2 regions of the Lactiplantibacillus sp. 30.2.29 genome follow, and region 2 is predicted to be linked to the other one. Evidence: riboswitches for the same ligand, from Rfam matches in the RefSeq annotation. Region 2 holds a riboswitch; the other holds the start of a gene.
The links. A riboswitch is a leader RNA that binds a small molecule or an ion and turns the genes downstream of it on or off. The one in region 2 is predicted to bind thiamine pyrophosphate.

Region 1: another riboswitch for thiamine pyrophosphate. It lies ahead of KGF65_RS12995 (ECF transporter S component); the one in region 2 lies ahead of thiM (hydroxyethylthiazole kinase).

Annotation. Positions count from the first base shown of each region.
Region 1 is NZ_JAGYGU010000025.1:30,883-41,329, reverse strand. It holds gene KGF65_RS13010 (ATP-binding cassette domain-containing protein) at 1-657, shown strand, start outside; gene KGF65_RS13005 (energy-coupling factor transporter transmembrane protein EcfT) at 711-1,370, opposite strand; gene KGF65_RS13000 (ABC transporter ATP-binding protein) at 1,367-2,773, opposite strand; gene KGF65_RS12995 (ECF transporter S component) at 2,803-3,372, opposite strand; TPP riboswitch at 3,474-3,567, opposite strand; gene KGF65_RS12990 (glutathione peroxidase) at 3,712-4,197, shown strand; gene KGF65_RS12985 (aldo/keto reductase) at 4,241-5,071, shown strand; gene KGF65_RS12980 (hypothetical protein) at 5,601-6,221, opposite strand; gene KGF65_RS12975 (helix-turn-helix domain-containing protein) at 6,305-6,820, shown strand; gene KGF65_RS17445 (DUF5626 family protein) at 6,817-7,074, opposite strand; gene KGF65_RS12965 (hypothetical protein) at 7,307-7,690, shown strand; partial or broken gene KGF65_RS12960 (IS5 family transposase) at 7,961-8,638, shown strand; partial or broken gene KGF65_RS12955 (GreA/GreB family elongation factor) at 8,883-9,095, opposite strand; gene greA (transcription elongation factor GreA) at 9,901-10,371, opposite strand.
Region 2 is NZ_JAGYGU010000006.1:67,056-77,502, forward strand. It holds partial or broken gene KGF65_RS04750 (NUDIX hydrolase) at 1-13, shown strand, start outside; gene KGF65_RS04755 (HIRAN domain-containing protein) at 373-1,965, opposite strand; gene KGF65_RS04760 (helix-turn-helix domain-containing protein) at 2,337-2,681, opposite strand; gene KGF65_RS04765 (zinc-binding alcohol dehydrogenase family protein) at 2,849-3,874, shown strand; gene KGF65_RS04770 (gamma-glutamyl-gamma-aminobutyrate hydrolase family protein) at 4,050-4,778, opposite strand; gene cytX (putative hydroxymethylpyrimidine transporter CytX) at 4,861-6,060, opposite strand; gene thiE (thiamine phosphate synthase) at 6,057-6,713, opposite strand; gene thiD (bifunctional hydroxymethylpyrimidine kinase/phosphomethylpyrimidine kinase) at 6,703-7,527, opposite strand; gene thiM (hydroxyethylthiazole kinase) at 7,553-8,344, opposite strand; TPP riboswitch at 8,424-8,529, opposite strand; gene KGF65_RS04795 (zinc-binding dehydrogenase) at 8,690-9,661, shown strand; gene larE (ATP-dependent sacrificial sulfur transferase LarE) at 9,951-10,447, opposite strand, start outside.

The sequences.
Region 1 (10,447 bases), on a different contig from region 2:
TTTCAAGTGCTGCCTCATGAACGGGTCGCAATCGTGGGACCCAATGGCAGTGGCAAGACGACCTTATTACAGGCGATACTGTCCCGACGAGTCTCTGGGCTAACATTAGCGCCGGCCGCTAAAGTCGGCGTCTTCAATCAAGATATGACGATGCTGGATGGCGAGCGTTCTGTCTGGGAGACGGTCCGGCGAGCGAGCCAATTACCGGACCAAACGATTCGTAACGTCATGGGCGCACTCGGCTTGCCAGCCCGTTTTTATCAGCAACAAGTGGCCGCATTGAGTGGTGGTGAACTGGTAAAATTCCAGTTAGTCGCCATCTTAGTCGGACAATATAACGTGCTGATGCTCGATGAACCGACTAACTACCTGGATGTCGACGCACTTGAAGCGTTGGCAGCCTATCTGCAAGACTATCCGGGCACCGTTCTGTTCGTCTCACATGACCAGTCATTTCGGGATGCCGTGGCGACGCGGACGCTACAATTGACCAATCAGCAACTGCTTGATTTTGCTCAGGTCGCCGTAGCCCCCAAACCTGCGGAAGCGGATATTGCCGTTCTGCAATTCAAATATGACCAGATGATGATGGACCCTGCGGCAACGACCGCCGAAATTCAAGCGTTAAAGCACCAAATCGATCAATTAAAAGCATGATCAAAGGCCGCCCAACTAGTCATAACGCTAGTTGGGCGGCCTTTAGATGATAGTTAAGTCCACGGAATCACGAAGACGCCGATTTGTAATAAAATGACGCCCGTAATCACGATGCCCCAGTCCACCTTAGTGAGTGGAATCTGGCGGTAGTGGGTCCGGGGGGCGTCCTCAACGAATCCGTGCGAACGCATCGCCTGTGCCAGATTTTGCGACCAGTTGATCGAGATTAAAATGGCTTTGAAGTAGAGCTGCGGTGACCAGAAGGAGAGCACTTGGCCACGCATCAGTCCCGCCGCCCGAATCACCTGAACTTCGTGGCGGATTCGTGGTACCAAGTTGTAAGCAGCCAAGACGCCATAGGCAAATTTGGCCGGCAGGTGCCAATTTTGTTCCAACGAATCGGTCAGCTGTAGGACGTCGGTCGTGAGCGTAAACGTCGCACCAGTAAAGACGAAGGCGTAAATTCTAGTGAACAGTACCCAGGCCATCAATGTTCGGTCGCCGCTACCGTTAATATATTGGGTGCTCCACAAGCCAATCGCCGGCAACAGTGGTAATAGGACTAACCAGCCGAGCGTCCGCAGTCGGGTCCGGTGTGCCAGCAAATAAATGATGGCTAGGATCACCAGTGCGACGTTGAGACTAACGATGGTCGTGAATGAAATTTCTAACGCGATAATCAGTAATAATAATAATTTCATACTTGGATTCACGGTCGCACCACCCAATCTAACTGATGATTTTCAAAATGCAGCTGATAGTCGATCAACGGCAATAGTCCGGTCAATTGATGACTGATAATGATCAATGTTTGTTGAATTGCGGCCTGCGTCTCCGTCAGCAGTGTCACCAGTGCGTTGACAGAGCGCAAGTCCAAGCCTTTCAACGGTTCATCCATTAAGAGCACTGGTGATTGCATGATCAACATTAATAAAATCTGTAATTTCTTTTTCTGCCCCTCACTCAGCGTATAAATAATTTGGTCGTCACGTCCAGCTAAGTTGAGTTGGGTGAGCGCGGCTTGAATTCGTTTGGGCGTAAAGTAATCACCGTACGCGTAACGCTGACTTTGCGCCAATTCTTCAGCGACCGTGATGTTTAAAAACTGAGTTTCGGCATCTTGAAACAGTAAGGCAACGTGCCGCGCATAGCGTTTGCGTTTTAATTTTGCAATGGGCGTACCGTTGTAGCGAATCTCGCCACCGTATGAATGCAAGCGGACGAGGGCTTCAAAGAGTGTCGACTTGCCACTGCCATTGGGACCCGTAATCAGCGTGTTATGGTGGGCGAGGAGTTGACGCGTCGTTGGTGCAAGCAGTTCTCGGTCACCCGCTGCAAGGGTCACCTGATCTAACTGAAAGCACGGCTTGGTCACTGGCTCCGGTGCCGTCCACGCCCGCTGAGGTTGGTCAGTGAAAGCGGCAAATAGTTGTGGCCATTCGGACTGGGCAACGGGGACTAACTGGTGATTCGTCAGCCGCACCACTTGGTCTACGAGCTGATCATAACCCGCTAAGTCGTGGTCAGCTAGAATAATCGTTTTGCCGTGTTGGTCGCGCAATTCAACGAGTCGTTCGAGTAGTCCGGCGCGGGCTTCCGGGTCCACGCTGGCAAAGGGTTCGTCGAGCAAGATCACATCGCTATCCATCGCCACGATAACGGCGAGGGCAACCTTTTGTTTTTCACCACCCGATAGCTGGTTCAAGAGCCGCGGTTGTAGGTGCTCAATCCTCACGAAGGCCAGTGCGTGCCGCAATCGTGCCATCATCTGTGAGCGGGGCACTTGTAGGTTCTCCAATGCAAAAATCAACTCGTGCTCGACCGTGTCCATGGCAAACTGTTGATTTGGATTTTGAAACATCATCGCGACGTGCCGCGCGCGCTGATTAGCGGGCAGGTCGTTTAATGATTGACCGTCAAACGTGATACTGCCGGACGCGTCGGCTAGCGATAAGCCCCCCGCCATCAATTGAAGCAGTGTTGACTTGCCAGTTCCCGACGGCCCCGTTAATAAGGTGAACTGTTGTGACGGTAACGTTAAATTAACGTGTTCCAGAATGGGTGTCGGCGCCTGTGGATATGAATATGTTAAGTTGTTCAGCGCGATACGAGCCATTCTTGATTCCTCCATACCAAAGTGCGAGATTAATGTGTCGATTTGAGAACGTGGCTACGGTCAAGTAAGTCAGTAATTGCCTTGGTCAATAGACCACCGAAGACGAACATTGAGATGAAGCGCACGACTAAGTATAAGATCAGTAGCCAGAGTTGTAGTTTGAAATAGCCATTACGAGCCAGATCCCAGCCAAACGTCACCAGCGTAGTCGTGGTGGCCGCAGCCGTTAATCCTAACCAATCGTAGTGTTTGTAGCCGGTTGCGATGTAGCCGAGTTCGGCACCGAACCCTTGAACGATCCCCGAGATCAAGGTCGTGATACCCCATTGGCCGCCAAAGAACATTTCGACCGTTGCTGCGAGCAGTTCGCCTAAGGTGGCGGAACCCTTTAAACGAATCAGGTAGCCCGCCAGCATCCCTGGCATGCACCATAAGCCCAAAAGCAGCTCGTTGGCGAGACCGCTGAGCCCAAATGGTGTCAGTGCTGCACTCAGCACGTTATAAACAAAGTTGGTCCCCATAAAAATCGCCCCAAAGAAAATCCCGATAAGGGCCAGCAAAATAATGTCGTTCAAGTACCATGATTTAACCCATTTCATTGTTAAATCCTCCCAAAATAGTTTGTCATTCACGCATCTAAGCGACAAAAAAACGCCCACCACAAGTAACAGTGGCAGGCGGCTAAGTCTGAATTGATGGTTCCCCAAATAAAGCATTGTTCCCTGCGCTGGCATTGTCCAGATTCAGGTTCAATGGGTATTATCTCAGCCGCAATGGCACCCCAGTTGCTATGAATGATACGTTCAGTGTAACGGATAATCACGTTGAGTGCAATCAAATTTCCAGAAACCAAAGCAAAGTACGATGAAAAATCACAATTTTGTGGTTTACTAGGGTTAAAGCACGGCAATTGATTAATATTCTTAGGAGGGATGTTGATGGCTGAATCAGTGTATGACTTTACAGAAACGGAAATGAGTGGTGAGACACTCGACTTGTCGCAATATCGTGGGCAAGTGTTGTTGATCGTGAATACGGCTAGTAACTGTGGCTTGGCGCCACAATTTAAAGGATTAGAAGAACTCTATCAGAAGTATCATCAAGAAGGATTAGTGGTGCTTGGCCTGCCGTCTAACCAATTCCATCAAGAAAAGGCTGATGATGAGGAGACTCACGACTATTGTCAACGGCACTATGGCGTCACCTTCCCAATGACGAAGCGCGTGATGGTCAATGGTGACCAGGCGGACCCGTTGTTTACTTATTTGAAACAAGCGGCGGGACATGGGCGCATCAAGTGGAACTTTACCAAGTTCTTGATTGGCCGCGATGGTCGCGTCCTCGAACGGTATGCGCCGACGACTCGTCCAGCAACGTTTGAGGCTGCGATTCGCGATGCTTTGGCAGACCGTTCTGAAGATTAGTATGGTTTTGTTTTGAAAATTTTGAAGAAAGAAGTGGATTGAGTTGGAAACTTATACGCTACGTGATGGATTGACGGTCCCGAAGATTGGTTTTGGGACTTATAAACTGAATGGTGCGCACGGGGTGCAGGTGATTGGTTCTGCAATCGACCGCGGCTATCGACTACTAGATACGGCCTTCAATTATGAAAACGAAGGGGCCGTGGGTGAGGCGGTTCGTCGCTCATCCGTGCCACGCTCGGAGTTGCTGATTTCGTCCAAACTACCGGGGCGGCATCACACGTACACGCAAGCCATCAATACGATTCAAGAATCATTGTATCGAGCCGGGCTCGATTATTATGATCTGTATTTGATTCACTGGCCCAACCCGAAGGAAGACCATTACGTTGAAGCTTGGCAGGCATTGATTGACGCCCAAAAGTTAGGTTTGATTCGTTCGATTGGGGTCTCGAATTTCTTACCGGAACATTTAGACCGGTTGGATAAGGAGACTGGGGTCTTACCTGTCATCAATCAGGTCGAATTACACCCGTATTTCAACCAACAAGCACAACGGGACTATGACCAAGCGCACGGTATCTTAACGCAGGACTGGAGTCCCCTTGGCCGCGCGAGTGAGATGCTACAAAATGAGACACTCAAAGCGATTGCGGCGCGCTACCATAAAAATGTTGGCCAACTAATTTTACGCTGGGAGTTACAACTCGGCACGCTACCAATTCCGAAGTCGTCGACACCGAGTCGTCAAGCAGGGAACATCGACGTGTTTGACTTTGAAATCGGTGACGCTGATATGGCAACGATTAATGGCCTGAGTCGAGCAGATGGTCGCTTGAATGACCAAGATCCGGCAGTTTATCAGGAGTTTTAATTAAAATAGTTGATAGAGCTTCTGTGTTTTGAAATATAAAACGAATTGAAAGCTGTGCTGCGTCTATTATGAGTTGAAGATTTCAGTTTATATATTGACAAAATTTAAAATCGAATTGTAAAATTTTCTATGAAAAGGCAGGAACAACAATTCTGAAAGAAAGTGCCTCACCATTGCTAAACTAATTAGTTTGACAATAGTGAGGCACTTCAAGAAAACTCTGAGTTTTATTCGGAACAGCTCAATTGATTGGATTATTTTTTGAAAAGCATGAATATCATAAAAGTATAGATAGCTTCGAGAATAAATGCAATGAGAATCGTGAATAGGAGAAGTATCTTTTTGGAAAGGGCGCCATTAAAATAACTTAGTGATTCTAGATAAGTTGATATTCCAATAATACCGGTACCTGCGAGAGCAATTCCATAAGTCATGTTTATGATGGCAACCCAGGGCTCAGCTAGAAACAATAATAGACTTATAATGCCAAGCCATTCATGCGCATTGTTTTTGAAGGAGAAGTTTAGTTTCATTGATATGACCATCCTTTATATTTCCAAGAACGAATGGAGTATTTTCTGCCGTACTTGAATCCTTTTGTACTTGACTTGATGCTGGTACTAATGACTTTCCGAATAACTATGGTTGCAATTGTCCCCGCTCCTGCAAATCCTCCTGACAAAGCGATAATCGTAGTTACACCAACACCGATAGCAGCACCACGTAAGAAGTTTAACATACTTTTCGATAAGTAAATGTTAACATTACCTTTTTTTGCTGCACCATGCCAGACGATTTTTGAAACGCCTTTGTGATGAGTTGCGGCTTGAACGGAGCTAAAGTCATCAGCGGACAGAGTTTGCTTCAAAATGCTTGTTAGTTGATCATCTGTTAATGTAAGGGTGGTAGTATCGTTTGTTGTTTGAACCTCAGCTTCTTTCTTGATTAGACTAGAGATTTGTTCTTCTTGATCATTTGTGATAGCAATTTTTTGATGAGGTGTATCCCCGTTCACTAATCGTTCAATAGTTTCATTTGTTGATTCATTATCTGCATGAATATGAACATAAGAATTCAAAAAAGTGGAACAGAGTAACGTAACGATAAAAATGATTGACACCTTTTTTAAAGCATGATGTTTTTTTGCCATAATAATTATTTTCCTTCTGTTTTGGTGTTGCTAATTTTTGTATTATTATCAGATCCTTTTGTGATTAGATTGGAGTGTCAAAAGTGATTTCAGAACAATTGAAAAAGTATCGTCATAATGCGCAACTTTCTCAAGACGATGTTGCAAGAGCATTGAATGTTTCACGGCAGGCTGTATCTCGATGGGAGAATCAACGGACCTATCCTGATATTGATAATTTGGTGCGACTTGGAAAACTCTATTCAGTACCGGTTGATACTTTGCTAAGTGAAGATGTTGACATTCAAAAAGGACTATCCCATAATAACGAGCACATTAATGATTTAAAAAAAGCAAGTCCATTTTTAAAGCGAAATTTATACAATGCGCAAGATGAAAGTATGGAATTAATGATTCTAGTGTTAGTGAGTGGTATTGTCCCACTAATGGGAATTCTGATAACTGTCTATATTGCGTTAAGAAACAATAAATTTAATCGGCTATATATATGGATATATGTTGCCGCCACTATAGTTTTTATTTACAGTTTTGTGAACTGTGCAATGTCAATATATGATCTATTTTTTACCAATTTTCATTTGCATGTTAATGTGTCCTAAGTTGTCTTTACATGCAGACTCCCATGGGAAAAAGTAGCGATTAGGTGTATTCGTGTTCGAATGATTTTGTAAGATCTTACAATTGTAAGAGTAGCTTTTTTGTCGGTATGTGAAGTAGAGTAACCTACAATTTTTCCGGCAAATGCATGTAATTTAATATTGCTTACCCGAACAATTTTATTTTTCACGACTTTGACCTTATATGAAGCACTCCAAGAATAGTTAGATTCTGATACAGAATATGTGTGTGTCATTGCATGTGCATTAAACGTGAAACTCAAAACACATAATAAAATGACTGAAAGTGTTACGGCTAGTTGGCGATTGTATTTTTTTCATTGCTTTTGACCTCCGAGTAATACAATGGGCCGAAACCGCTGTTTAAATAAGGAACCATCTGTTTCTGAAACACTTAGTTAACTTTTGTTTGTTTAATAAATCGTTATGATATCGTTACATGTAGAGCGTGATATAGGGGAGGATGTTATGGGAGACTCGACTCAGAAAAAGCAAGGAATTAGTGCGGTACAGGCAGCAATGAAGTTAGGAATTAAGGCGGTAACGTTACGAAAATATAGTTTGATTGTAGAAAAAGAATTAAATGATAAATTGAAATTTAGAAATAAGATTAATAAAAATAGAGTATATACTGCATCAGATATTACTCGATTTAGTAGGAGTATTACTCTAACAAAAAGTGGTTTTGCATTATCGGATGCACTAAAAATCAGTTTCAATCCCGGATTTGGCGAAAAAAATGATCAACAGAGAATATTGCACTTAGAAGACCAAATTAGGCAGCTTACTGATCGAATCATTAAACTAGAAAATATAGAAAACAGTCGTACTCAACATTGGTGGAAAAGGTAGTGTGTTGCTTTAAATTTGAATAGTTGTATGAGATTAGTTGACTGAGCTTTGGCCCCTTATTCTGGGCAAATTCACAGAACTTCCTACAAACTGTAGTTTATATTGAATCCTATTTCGTTGATTAATCCTTGGTAGAGCAATATAGAAATAATTCGATAGATAACAGCAACAAAACTTGCATTGGTGTTAATTTTCATTCGTAAGATTAAGGACTGTCTGGAAACTAAAAATTCAGGTGTAATTTGAGGAATAACTAATCGAGGCTTTTCGATGACAACACCTAAACGATACCAACTGGAAGATGGTCAGTGCAAACGAATCAAAGGATACTTCCCGCCATACCGGACTGGCTGTCCATCAAGTTTAGACAACCGTACCACTCTCAACGCTATCCTCAGGCTCATGCGCGGTGGCCTTGGAAACGCTACGCCCCTTGGAAAATGTGTATAGTCGCTTCCAGGCTTGGGTACGTTTAGGATTATTCGAACAGGATTTTCTCGGATTGATTGACGATTTCGATATAGAAAACTTGAGCTTGGATTCAACAATTGTTCGAGTTCATCGGAAGTCTATTGGGAAAAAACGCCGAATGTGTGGACGATAATCAAGCTATTGGACTAAGTTGAGGTAATTGAACGACTAAGATTCACGCACTCGTTGACAGATTAGGAAATCCTCTGGGTTTTCGCTTAACGGGTGGTCAAGTACATGCCAGCCAAGTTGCTAGCGAGTTGTTGGAAGGCTTCGATATTTCTCAATCAAATATTATCGCGGATAAAGCCTATGGTGCTGCGAAACTTCGCCAGTATATTGAAGATAAAGCAGGAATCTATACCATTCCGACAAAGTAAAATGACAAACTTTCGTAAGATTGCATCTCGTTATGAGAAGCTCGCCCATGTTTCTCTGGTTACGGTCTACGTTGCTTCAATATGCATCTTGCTTAAAATATTGTTATTACTGATTCTTATGACTATTAAATTGAGTTTATGTACTGTTGACATAAGCTCTTTTATTGTTCGTTTGCCAAACAATAAAAGATAAAGCCAGAGATTTCTCATCGTGTAAGCAATAAGAAATCTCTGGCTTTATTTGTGAATAACGAGGCCTATTAGTATCAGAGGCCTTGGTGGTGATTAATAAAAGGCTAGTACAATTACTACAAGCATACTAAGTAAAATTTAGCCTATGTTTACGCGCATTTAACCGCGATCGCCTTAACTTGATAATCCCCGTTCGGCGCACTCACAGTAAACACGTCGCCAATGGTATGATTGGCGAGCGCCTGGCCGATGGGCGATGTGAATGAAATCTTTGGTTGTTCGAGATTGGCTTCTTGTTTGCCGACGAGTTGATAGGTGATTTGGTCATGGTCATCAAGGTTTTCAGCCGTGGTCACTTTACCTGTTTGGTTTGCATTTTTGCAGATCATTTTGAGCATCGCACTAGCGATGTATCAGGTATGGAACGCCAGAAACAAAAAATAGCCACCCCAAAACTTTGGCAAGTAACTGGGTGACTGTTTTTTAGTTGTTCAAATGTTAAAGCCAACTGCTCTTAGAGCGGGCCTTGTTTCAAGTCGGTATTCGCGTACCGGCTTTTTTACTGTCTTTATTTTAACACGTATATGTTTCGGGAAGTATATTTTTGATTCAAAAAAATCAAAATAAGCGCCCAATCGATTGATATAACTACTTTATTACGCGCGCTTAATCGCAATCATCTTAACCTGATAATCCCAGTTCGGCGCACTCAAAGTAAACACGTCACCAACGGTATGATTGGCGAGCGCCTGGCCGATGTGAATGAAATCCTTGGTTGTTCAAGATTGGCTTCTCGTTTACCGACGAGTTGATAGGTGATTTGGCCATGGTCATCAAGTTTTTCAGGCGTGGTCACTTTACCTGTTTGGCTTGCTTTTTTGCAGATCATTTTGAGCCTCACACTAGTGATGTATCAGATATGGAACGCTAGAAACGAAAAATAGCCACCCCAAAACTTTGGCAAAACTTTGGCAGGTATTAGGTGACTGTTTTTTGGTTATCTAAATTTTAAAGCCAACTGCTCTTAGAGCGGGCCTTGATTCAAGTCGGTATTAGCGTACCGGCTTTTTTACCGTCTTTATTCTAACACGTATACGCTTCGGTAAGTGTATTTTTGATCTCCGAAAAATGAAAAGAAGGACCCAATCGATTGATATAACTATTTTATTACGCGCGCTTAACCGCGATCACCTTAACCTGATAAGCCCCGTTCGGCGCGTTCACAGTGACCACGTCGCCCACGGTATGATTGGCGAGCGCCTGGCCAATGGGCGATGTGAATGAGATTTTTTGTTGTTCGAGATTGGCTTCCTGTTTGCCGACGAGTTGATAGGTGATTTGGTCATGGTCGTCTAGAAATTCGATGGTGACGAACTTGCCAATATCCAGTTGGTCGTTGTCGGCGGGTTGGACGATTTGGGCATACTGTAACTGTTTGTTGAGAAAACGTAGGCGACTTTCTAAGCGGCCCAAGTCGCGTTTGGCGCTACTATATTCAGCGTTCTCAGAGCGGTCGCCCAATGCAGCGGCCGCGGCGAGAATCTTGATTCGTTCGGGCCGTTGCTGTTTCAAATCCTCGATTTCTTGTTCAATCGCATGGTAGCCGGCCGCAGTCATTTTGTTAAAAGTTGGTTCCATCGCTAAGACCTCGTATCCGTTAAATTTCTGGGAATAGTTTATCGCAAAAGTAACTGAATTGGTACCGGCCAGGCAA
Region 2 (10,447 bases):
GCATCCTCAGTAGACTCAGTGTTGATGCAATCAGTCCGACAGTGGATGCGCTGCCGATGAAATTTGGTCACTCCGTCATTCGACCGCCGCTTGCGACTATCACTTGGCGATTATCGTCACTCGCAGTCGTAGCGGTTGGTCTCGGTGGCCATCGATTGCTAGTGACTTTATCAGCGATAAGCGCGCTAAATAAAAACGTTCGCTGCTGCTATGCGTGAGACGCTGCAGTTACGGCCCCTTTTAGACGCTAAATAGACGGTTCAAGAAAGCTTCCAATTCTTGAACCGTCTATTTTTGGGATTATTTGATTTTCTAGCCTAAACCGCCTATTCGGTGAGTGCTTCTGTCAGCCACGTAAACAATTTTGACCATTCATTCAACATCATCATTCCAACCACGAAGAAAGATGCGTAACCAGTCGGGGCTTTCGGTGGTGGGCGTCATTTGTGGATGCTCCGGGTCAGCGATGATTGCAATGCGGGCAATTGCCGTTAACGGTACCTGTTGAATTTCAAACATCGCATAGTTATAAAATGCCAGGCAACCAATTAGTTGGGACTCATCATCCTTAGTTGCCGTACTGAATAACTGCAACGGATAAATGACGTGATCGACCATCCCGACCGTGGGCTGATAATAGTGCATCGTCGTGATTTCATGATAGACGACCGCGTGAATCAAGGCTTGTAGCAACGTTTCGTCCACGTCTTCAGTGCTGGTAGCCGCTAACTGTACGTATTGTTGGTAATTAGCCAGTGCATGATAAGCTTGGTCTCCAAGTGTTTGGCGGATTTTTTCGACCGTAATGGCTGTCACACTTGGCTCTAAGCGCTGACCACCCTGATAATTAGGCAACGCCGACACTAGGATGGCAGCGAGCTCTTGTTGGGTGAAGGTCGCGTGCGTTTGACTCGGCGTCTTAGGTTGATACGGCACCACTGGTTGAGAAGTAAATTGCAAGGCCAGTTTTAGCGCCGGTTGCACCCGTGGATCGCCAAATGGGGCCCAGCTAACCATGAACCCGGCCTGTTCGTGTGCCTTGAGCTGGCCAACACGATAAATCACGGCCGCCTGACTGCCATCATCGACTAAATTATCATTCAAATCGGTCCGCGCTTGCGCACTGAGCCCGACCACGTAGAAACTGCTAGCATTAGTCAATACTGCCGCCGAGATGCGATCATCTTGCCAGCGCTGGACGACATCCGCGGTAGCCGTCACCTGGCACGTGACGAGACTGTTGGCCGGAACTTGTGACCAATCCGGGGTAATCAAATAACGTTTGGTGACTTGCAAGGCATCATCCGGCGTCAACCAGGGCGACAGTGGCACGCGTTGATAATTGATAGGCCGACCATTGCACAGTACGACTAAGGTCCCTAATGGCGTTTGCAATAAGTGCTTGGGCATCGCCCCCAGTGAGGTTGATTGTGTCGTCAACTGTTGACGCGCCTGCATCGCTTCTACCGAACTTTCGCCAGTAGTCGTGCGCCAGACCATCACGGATAGATGCTGCTGCTTTTTGTCCAATTCGGTCACTGTACCGTACAACAGTTGACCTTGATCCATCAAGGCAGCATAGGGCTGATTCTGGTAACGAGCAATATAGCCCAGTTTTTCATGCTGGCACGTCCATACTGAGATGGCATTGTCATCATACTGATTGTTAGACTCGCGTTGCAACAGCACTGGTAAGCCGACTTCTAGTTCAGCCAGCACTGGAATGATATTGTCAATGTATCGTTGACCAACGACCGCAACGGTATCCAAGGCTAGCCCGGTTGCTTTAGCTGGTTTTTGTTCAGTTATCTGAACAATATCAGTTATAGCAATCACCTCGACTGGTGCTGTTTCTGGTTCGATTGGCCGTGCCAAGATTTGTTGTCCCTGATTAACGACCGCAATCACGCGATACGTCTGCTGCTGATTGGTCGTAATGCGCATACCCATTTCAATTTGTTTCACAATATCACCCCCACATTCAATTTAAACTACCTCTATTATACGTAACCGCTATCATCATTGATAGTTTAATGAGTCGTTTCGCAATTTCAGCTTACATAGCTGGCCACTGGGTTGTGATACCTCTTGGCTGTGATGAAACAACTTGTGTGACCAAATGTTTCACGTGAAACATTCTGCGCCAGTTACACACTCGAGAAACTTGCGGTTAGAAAAGCCTCTTAGAACCAGCAACAACCAATCCTGATAACAGGGCTGGTTTCACAGCAGTATCCTTACACCAACTCGACGCTATCCATCATGTACGCATCAGATCAAGCTACCAAGCCTAGTGCTAGCCCGGTCATTAACCCACGTCAGTTTATGTTTCACAGTCAATCTGCCACTTTACGTGCGTTATACAGCCGACCCCATTTCTCCATTTCCATCACGACTGGCTTTAGTGTCAGGCCAAAATCAGTGAGGCGGTATTCGGTCTTAGGCGGAATCACCGGATACACCCGCTTGCTAATCAGCTGATCGTGCTCGAGCTCCTGCAATTGCAATACCAGCATCCGGCGCGAACAATCCGGCATCCGTTTCTGTAACTCGCTGAACCGACAAACACCACTCGTTAACAAATGATACAAAATAACGCTCTTCCACTTGCCAGCAATCACTTGTAAGGTACTTTCAACCGGGCACCCTGCCTGGCAGTCAAAAATCTTTCTCGTATGCATACACAATCCCCATTTCTGATGGTTAACTTATAAGCAGTATACCATTCACGCGTCAGCCTGAGACCGTTACACGCTTGTAACTAAGTGCAAACAAATTCACGTCTTGTTTTTGACTCACAACGTCGTATATTTAAGGCAAGCTAAGGGGGATGTTACTCATGAAGAAAATGAAGGCAGTTGGTTTCTATGCACCATTACCCATTGAATCACAAGACAGCTTACAAGATGTCACGCTTCCTGTGCCCGTCGTCAGTGGACATGACTTGTTGGTCCAAGTTGCGGCTGTATCCGTTAATCCAGTCGACGTTGGGGTTCGTCATGCCAAACGGCGGCCGCTTTCCGCACCAAAGATCATTGGTTGGGATGCTTATGGCACCGTGACAGCGGTCGGTGACCAGACCAGTCTGTTCAAGGTGGGTGACAAAGTCTACTATGCGGGCTCGTTCAAACGGCCCGGCAGTGACAGTCAATACCAGCTCGTAGACGAACGCATCGTCGGCTTGGCGCCCAAAACCATCCGACCAGAAGAAATTGCAGCCATGCCGTTGACGGCCCTGACTGCCTACGAAGCACTATTTGAACAGTTACAGATTCCATTGACCGCGCCCTCACAGTCGCAACCCTCAAAGACGATTCTCATAATCAATGGTGCTGGTGGGGTTGGTTCCATTGCGACCCAGTTAGCGAAGTTAGCCGGCTTGACCGTAATCTCAACCGCCTCACGTCCGCAAAGTATTGCCTGGACAAAAGCACACGGCGCTGATTTCGTCGTCAATCACCGCAATGACTTGGTCCACGAAGTCCATCAACTCGGACTGAAATACGTGGACTATATCTTGGAGCTGAACGACCTTGATGGCCATTGGAATGAAATGTGCGACTTAATCAAGCCATCCGGTCACATCGCTTCAATTACGGAAAACCACCGCCCCATCAATCTCAAAAAGCTGACTAAGAAACGTGGCACTTTTGCCTGGGAGTGGATGTACGCGAAATCTTACTACGGCACTGATGACCTGCAGTCTCAACATGAGATTCTCAATCAAATTGCGGCTTGGCTGGACCAAGGCCTGATTTCGTCCACCCTCACCAAAGCACTGACACCCATCAATGCCGCCAATTTGCGGCTGGCCCATCAGCTGGTTGAAAGTCAGCATATGATTGGGAAAGTTGTGGTTAGGGGTTGGGATTAAGGGCGTGAGTCCCATTATATTAAGTCACGCGAATACACACAGATTGAACAGTAAAATAATCACCCCGAGAATTTGTGGAGATTCTCGGGGTGATTATTATTTCTAGCGCAAGGTCCTACTCGACGCACGCTATTCTGGTTCATTTACTTTAATCACTGTATCTCGATTCACCCATTCAGCAAGCCGCCACAAACCGCGCAAACAGTTGTGCTTGAATCGAATCAGCTTGCTGCATCATTTCAGGGTGCCACTGAACGCCTAATTGTAAGGCGCCATCCGTCGATTCGATGGCTTCGACGACCTGGTCTGAGCTCTGAGCAACAGCTTGAAAGCCATCCGCCACCTGCTTCAATGCTTGATGGTGGAATGAATTGACCGCCAGCTTGGTCGTTCCTAAGTATGTCGCCAAGGTCGACTCAGGGGTTACGGTCACTTGATGACTACCATAAGCGGCTAACTGGCCCTGCATGTGTTTGAGCGTTCCTTGCCCCGCCGGTAGATAACTCATGTCCTGATACAAACTACCACCGTAGCACGCGTTCAAAATCTGCAAGCCACGGCAAATGCCTAAAACGGGTTTATCTGCCGCGTGGGTCGCCCGAATCAGCGCCATTTCATACTGATCTCGTTCTGGGTCGATCCCACCCAGCTTGGGCTGTGGCTCCTCACCATACGTCGCGGGGGCCACGTCTGCGCCACCGCATAACAATAAGCCATCAATCAGCGTGACGTAACGCGCAATCGTTGTCTCATCCGTCGTCACTGGCAACACTAGCGGCACGCCACCATTAGCCGTAATCGACCGCAAATAATCGCGGTTCACGTAATCGCGTTGCCGGCCCGGAAACATCCGACTGTCGACCGTAATCACACCAGGTGCAATGCCAATAATTGGTTTGCTCATTCTCTTTGCCCTCTTTCCAAAAAAATCCCACGGTAACTGAATATTACCAATGGGATTATCATTTACTTTTTATTAGAAATTGTCAACGACTAAGCTCGCCGCGCGTCAGTGGCGCTAGTTTGACGACTAAGCCACTCAACCAGACCGCTAACCCTAAACCAACTAGCACTAATAGCGTCGTGCCACCAATAAAGTCTAGTTTTTGGAGCTGATAGTACGCAACGATGCCAATCACCCACCAACTAAAATTGAGCCAGTATGGTAACGTTGCTTTGCGGATAAAGTAGGTGACGAAGATAATCGCGTACAATGGCGTGAAGACAGAACCAATCAGGTACAAGAAGTTCTCATAGTAGGTCATTGCCACGGTCAACGCAATCACCAGCCCCACGACGGTCACGCCAATTGCGAGTCGGTTAATATGCCGACTACCGGTCAAATTCGCCAGACTGGTGGCCGCCGAATACGTATCCAAGAAAGTCGTCGTGACCGTTGAGAAGACGATGATCAGTAACGCAATCAGCCCGAGACCTGAGCGTGTCAACAGGGCCGTAATATCGGTTTGGCCTGTTCGCAAAACGACTAACAACCCAGTCACAAACATCACGATGCTCCCAAGCATGTAGCCCCCAGCGCTGACCAGTGCAACGGGTAACGGTCGGTCAACCCGCTGCGTGTAATCCCCAATCAGCGGTAACCAGGACAGTGCCATCGTGACGTTTAGCTCGACTGCTTGACCAAAAGTCAGGCTGTCTGCCGGTAGCGAATGTGCGGTGGCGGGAGCCATGAAGACCATCGTGAGCATCAGGACGGTCCCAATCACGAGTAAACCGACCACGAAATTGTTGATTTTGAATAGGAGCTGACTGCCCATCAATAACCAACCGATAATCAGAACAGCCACAATCGTTGCCATCAAGATAGGACTTTTGAAGCCAAATAGCTGCCCGCTGATACTGTTCATTGCTAGCTGGGCATTGACGATCATGACGGCGGTCCAACCGACCAGTTGTAAGGCATTTAGCCCAGAAGCTAGCCAGACACCACCCTGACCAAACGCCAGCTCAGCTGAAGCCAACGCCGAGCGGTGCAGCTTGGCACCTAAGTACCCAGCTGGCACCAAAAACAGGCCACAGCCAATCAGGTGGCCGAGGATAATCGCCGCTAACCCGCGCGTTAACCCTAACGGCGCAATCAACGTTCCCGTCAGGATTTCGGCAATTGAGATGGCCGCCCCGAGCCAGAGCAAGAATTGACTACGAAACAAGCGCCCTGTCTTCATAGTTGCGCCTCACTTGCCGTTAGCATTGCCTTAACCGTCGCAGCCATATCAGGACTCTGCGCTAGCATTGAAATCACCGCTGCACCCGCAGCTCCCGTCGCCGCAATCGCCGGCAGCTGGTCGACCGTAATCCCACCAATTGCGACAATCGGCCGTTGTGACGCTGCCACTAATTCCCGTAAGCCAGCTAACCCAACGACTGGATCCGCGTCAGCCTTCGAATTGGTCGGAAAAATCGGCCCACTGCCGATATAAGCAATGCCATCAATCTGATTAGCCACTTTAATTTCTGCTAATGTCGAACAAGATAGTCCCACAAATAACTGTCCTGCGACCCGTTCAATCACTTGTGTCACGCGGTCATCGCTTTGACCGACGTGAATGCCATCCGCCTGCAATGCTAAGGCCAGTTCCACATCATCATCCACAATAAACGGAACGTGCGCGTCTGAACAGCGCTGGCGTAATCGCTGACCAAGTGTCAACCGTTGGGCGGCCGTCAACTGACTAGCGCCCTTATCACGATACTGAAAAGCCGTAATGCCGGCGTCGAACGCCGTTTGTATGACCGTTTCTAAGTCGCGACCCACCACGTCTTGTGTGCCACAAACAAAGTAGGCGCGTAGTTGGACTGGTTCAAATTCAAGCGTCATGGATGGTCACCTCCTCACTGAGCGCTGCCCAATGATTTAAGGGACCGTGACCATGCCCAACTTGGATACCGTCTTGAATCGTTCCCGCCACGTAAGCTTTCGCTGTCTGAATGGCAGCTGCCATGGACTGACCCTTCGCGAGTTCTGCGGTGATGCAAGCCGACAACGTATCGCCAGTGCCGTGCGTCCGCACCGTTTCGATTCGGGGTGCCGACATCCAAAAGGCAGTGCCATCCGCCAACAACACAAAGTCATTCGCCAAATCCGGATTGTCGCCGTGGCCGCCCTTAATAATGACCGTCGCCGCACCTAAATCCTGTAATGCGTGCCCGGCTGCGACCATGTCTTGATTACTGGTGATGTGGTGTCCCGTCAACCGTTCAGCTTCTGGTAAGTTGGGCGTCACCACCGTTGCCAATGGGAGCAACTCATCACGAACCGTCTGAATAGCATCTTCAGCCAGCAGTGCTGCGCCACCTTTGGCAATCATGACTGGATCGACCGTCAGTGGTCCAAAATCGACTCGTTTTAAATTTTCAACAACGGCATGGACGTGTTCAGCATCCGCCAACATCCCAGTCTTACAAGCGCGAATCTTCAAATCCGCCGCCAATGAGGCAAACTGTTCATCGATCAATTTAGTTGGCATCGCCATAAAATCTTGCACGCCCAACGTATTTTGCGCCGTCACGGCAACGACGACTGCGGTCCCAAAGACGTGCCGGGCTTGCATCGTTTTCAGATCAGCCATGACACCGGCGCCACCGCCGCTATCCGTCCCGGCAATCGTTGCAACTTGTGGAAATTCATTCATAAAACTCTCGCGACCCTTCACTTATTTAGTTTAATTTTGCAATTGCTTGAATCTCTTGCACCGAGACGAGGCTCAGCCGGTCGATCAAATCGATGGCAAACGTCGCCGGCCGCGCAGCCGTCATCTGACTAGCGACCAATTCGCCAGCACCCGCCAAGACGACGCAGGCCACTTGAGCCGCATCATAAATAGCTGTCGGGCTCACCGCGGCAAACGCGACAACGATGCTGGATAACAAGTCTCCCGACCCGACGTGTAGCTGAAAGAGTGGCGTTCCATTGGCAACTTTAGCGACCCGTTTGCCATCCGTAATAACATCCGTGGGGCCCGACAAAATCACGCAACAGTTAAATTGCTGCGCACACCGTTTGGCAATTTCGACCACGTCACCCTGGCCCGCACCGGCATCAATGCCCTTCGCTTGCCAGTCGATGTCAGCTAGCGCGGCAATTTCGCCCGCGTTTCCCCGAATCACATCGACCGAAAACTTGGCTAATAGGTCCAAAGCGACTTGTTTACGATAGGGCACCGCCCCCACCGCAACCGGGTCCAGCACAACTGGCTTATGATACTGATTAGCCAACTTTCCAACAACGGCCATTTGATTGACCTGTTGCGTCGTCAACGTCCCCATGTTAATGCAAACTGCCCCCGCAATTTGGACTATTGACTCCGCTTCCTGTACTTCTGCTGACATAATGGGCGACGCGCCCAGCGCATTCAACCCATTGGCAACGTCCTGGACCGTGACAAAGTTGGCGATGTTAAAAACGATTGGATTTTGATCGCGCAACGTGTTCAATAATTGTAACGTCATTTCAAGTCTCCTCCTTAGTCCTGGTCACGGCTAATAAAAAACGACCACTGATCAACTTACATCGATCCAGTGGTCGCTAATAGTAGCAATGACACTTTCCTACGCAAGTTTGAGCTTACAGGTTCGAAGGGATCGGCACTTACAGCACCATCTCAGCCCATTTTTGGACACCCCTAGTGTTTTGAGAATTCAATTGTTACCCTCTAGTTTACCGATTGTAACCGGTAACGTCAATCTTTGTGTCAGCCCATTATTCGCGCAAACACAACGTATTATCGTTTAATCTTCATTGACGTAATGGTTATAATAAAGACAACTAAACTTTAAAGAAAAGAGTGATTGTCGATGCAAGCACTAGTTGTCCCTGCGCCATCAGATCGTTCCTTAGAACAGCTTGAATGGCAAGAACGGCCCATGCCTGAGCTGGGAGCCGACGAAGTTTTGATCAAAACGCAAGCAGTCGGTCTCAATCCGGTTGATTACAAATTAGTCCTAGGTGGCGATGACGCCTGGAAATACCCCCACATTTTAGGCCTGGACGTGGCCGGAATCGTTGAAGCGGTCGGCGCTAAAGTCACTGACTTTGCCCCTGGTCAACGGGTCTGCGGTCACGCGAATCTGGCCAAAGATGGGACGTTTGCGGAATATACCTGCTTGCCCGCTGCCGCTCTCGCCAAAATTCCAACGACCCTCAGCTTCGAAACTGCCGCGGCCAGTCTCTGCGCTGGTTTGACCGCCTACCAGGCTTTGTTACGCAAGGCCAACCTGAATGCGGTGCACACCGTCCTCATTCATGCGGGTGCCGGCGGTGTCGGCAGTATGGCCATCCAGTTGGCGAAAGCTGCGGGCAAAACGGTCTATACGACGGTCTCACAACGCAAACAGGCCTTTGTCGCACCGCTTCATCCTGATGCGCAAATCGATTACCGCCATGAAGACGTGACGGCTAAGATTCAAGCGTTGACCCAGCAACGGGGCGTCGACTTGGTCGTCAACACGATCGGTAATCCTGAGGCTGACTTGCCCCGCTTGGCCTACAACGGACAGCTGGTTTGCATCCTCGAGACGCCTCAGACTTTCCCAAAGAACCAAGTCGTCAGCGTTAGCAAGCTCGATTTAGGTGGCGCCCATCGCAGCGGCAATCCTGCCCAAGTCGCAGACCTCGGTCAAATGGCTGCAGCCCTGTTAGCTCTGATTGAAGCCGGCAAAGTCGACCCCTTGATCAGCGAAGTCTTGAAGCGCGACCAACTTGTTGATGGCTTGCAGCAACTCCAAGCAGACCAAGTGGCCGGTAAACTAGTGGTAACGTTTGACTAAGGGTTGCCACGTTTGTTCACCATGATTCAGTTATCTCAACAATTTTCAACAAACGCATTTTAACGCAGCATATCAAGTCTCGTTGTTACGCTTGCTGAACGGTGATTTTGACAGGCCTAATCGAATCTACAGAAAAATGCACTTCAAGGGCGGCCTTGAAGTGCATTTTTGGGGTGTTAGCCAATGACCATCATTGGTAGAAATTCGGCTGGTATCATCGTCATTGGCGCCATGGACGAACAGACCCGTTTGCCGCCACCTCCTCGTCCATGGTGGACTAAATCAATTATTAAGCAAAGGTTGCCAATTGGGCCTTCGTCAAGGTGTCGTTCATGCGACCACTACGGAAGCCGCCCAAGTCAAGGGTCACGTAACGGAAGCCTAACGATTGTAATTGACGGTTGACACGGTCGTTGAAGACCAAGAAGTCGCCAATGCGTGCTTCTGGTAATTCGATCCGCGCAATGTCATCGTGGAACCGGACCCGCACCGTTGGGAAACCTAAGTCCCGCAAGTACTTTTCTGCGGCCATCACTTGGGCAATGTTGTCATGCGTCAACGTCGTGCCATATGGGAAACGTGAAGATACGGAGCATGAGGCCACTTTGTTCCAGTTCGTTAATCCAAGTTCTTGTGCTAAAGCCCGTACATCCGTTTTGAAGAAGTCGGCTTCTTGTAATAAGCTCCGAGCGCCCGCTTCAGTCCGTGCCTTCAATCCTGGCCGATAATCATTTTCGTCATTTTTGATCATGCCATCTAGAACGGCGGCACTCCCATTGTTTTCAG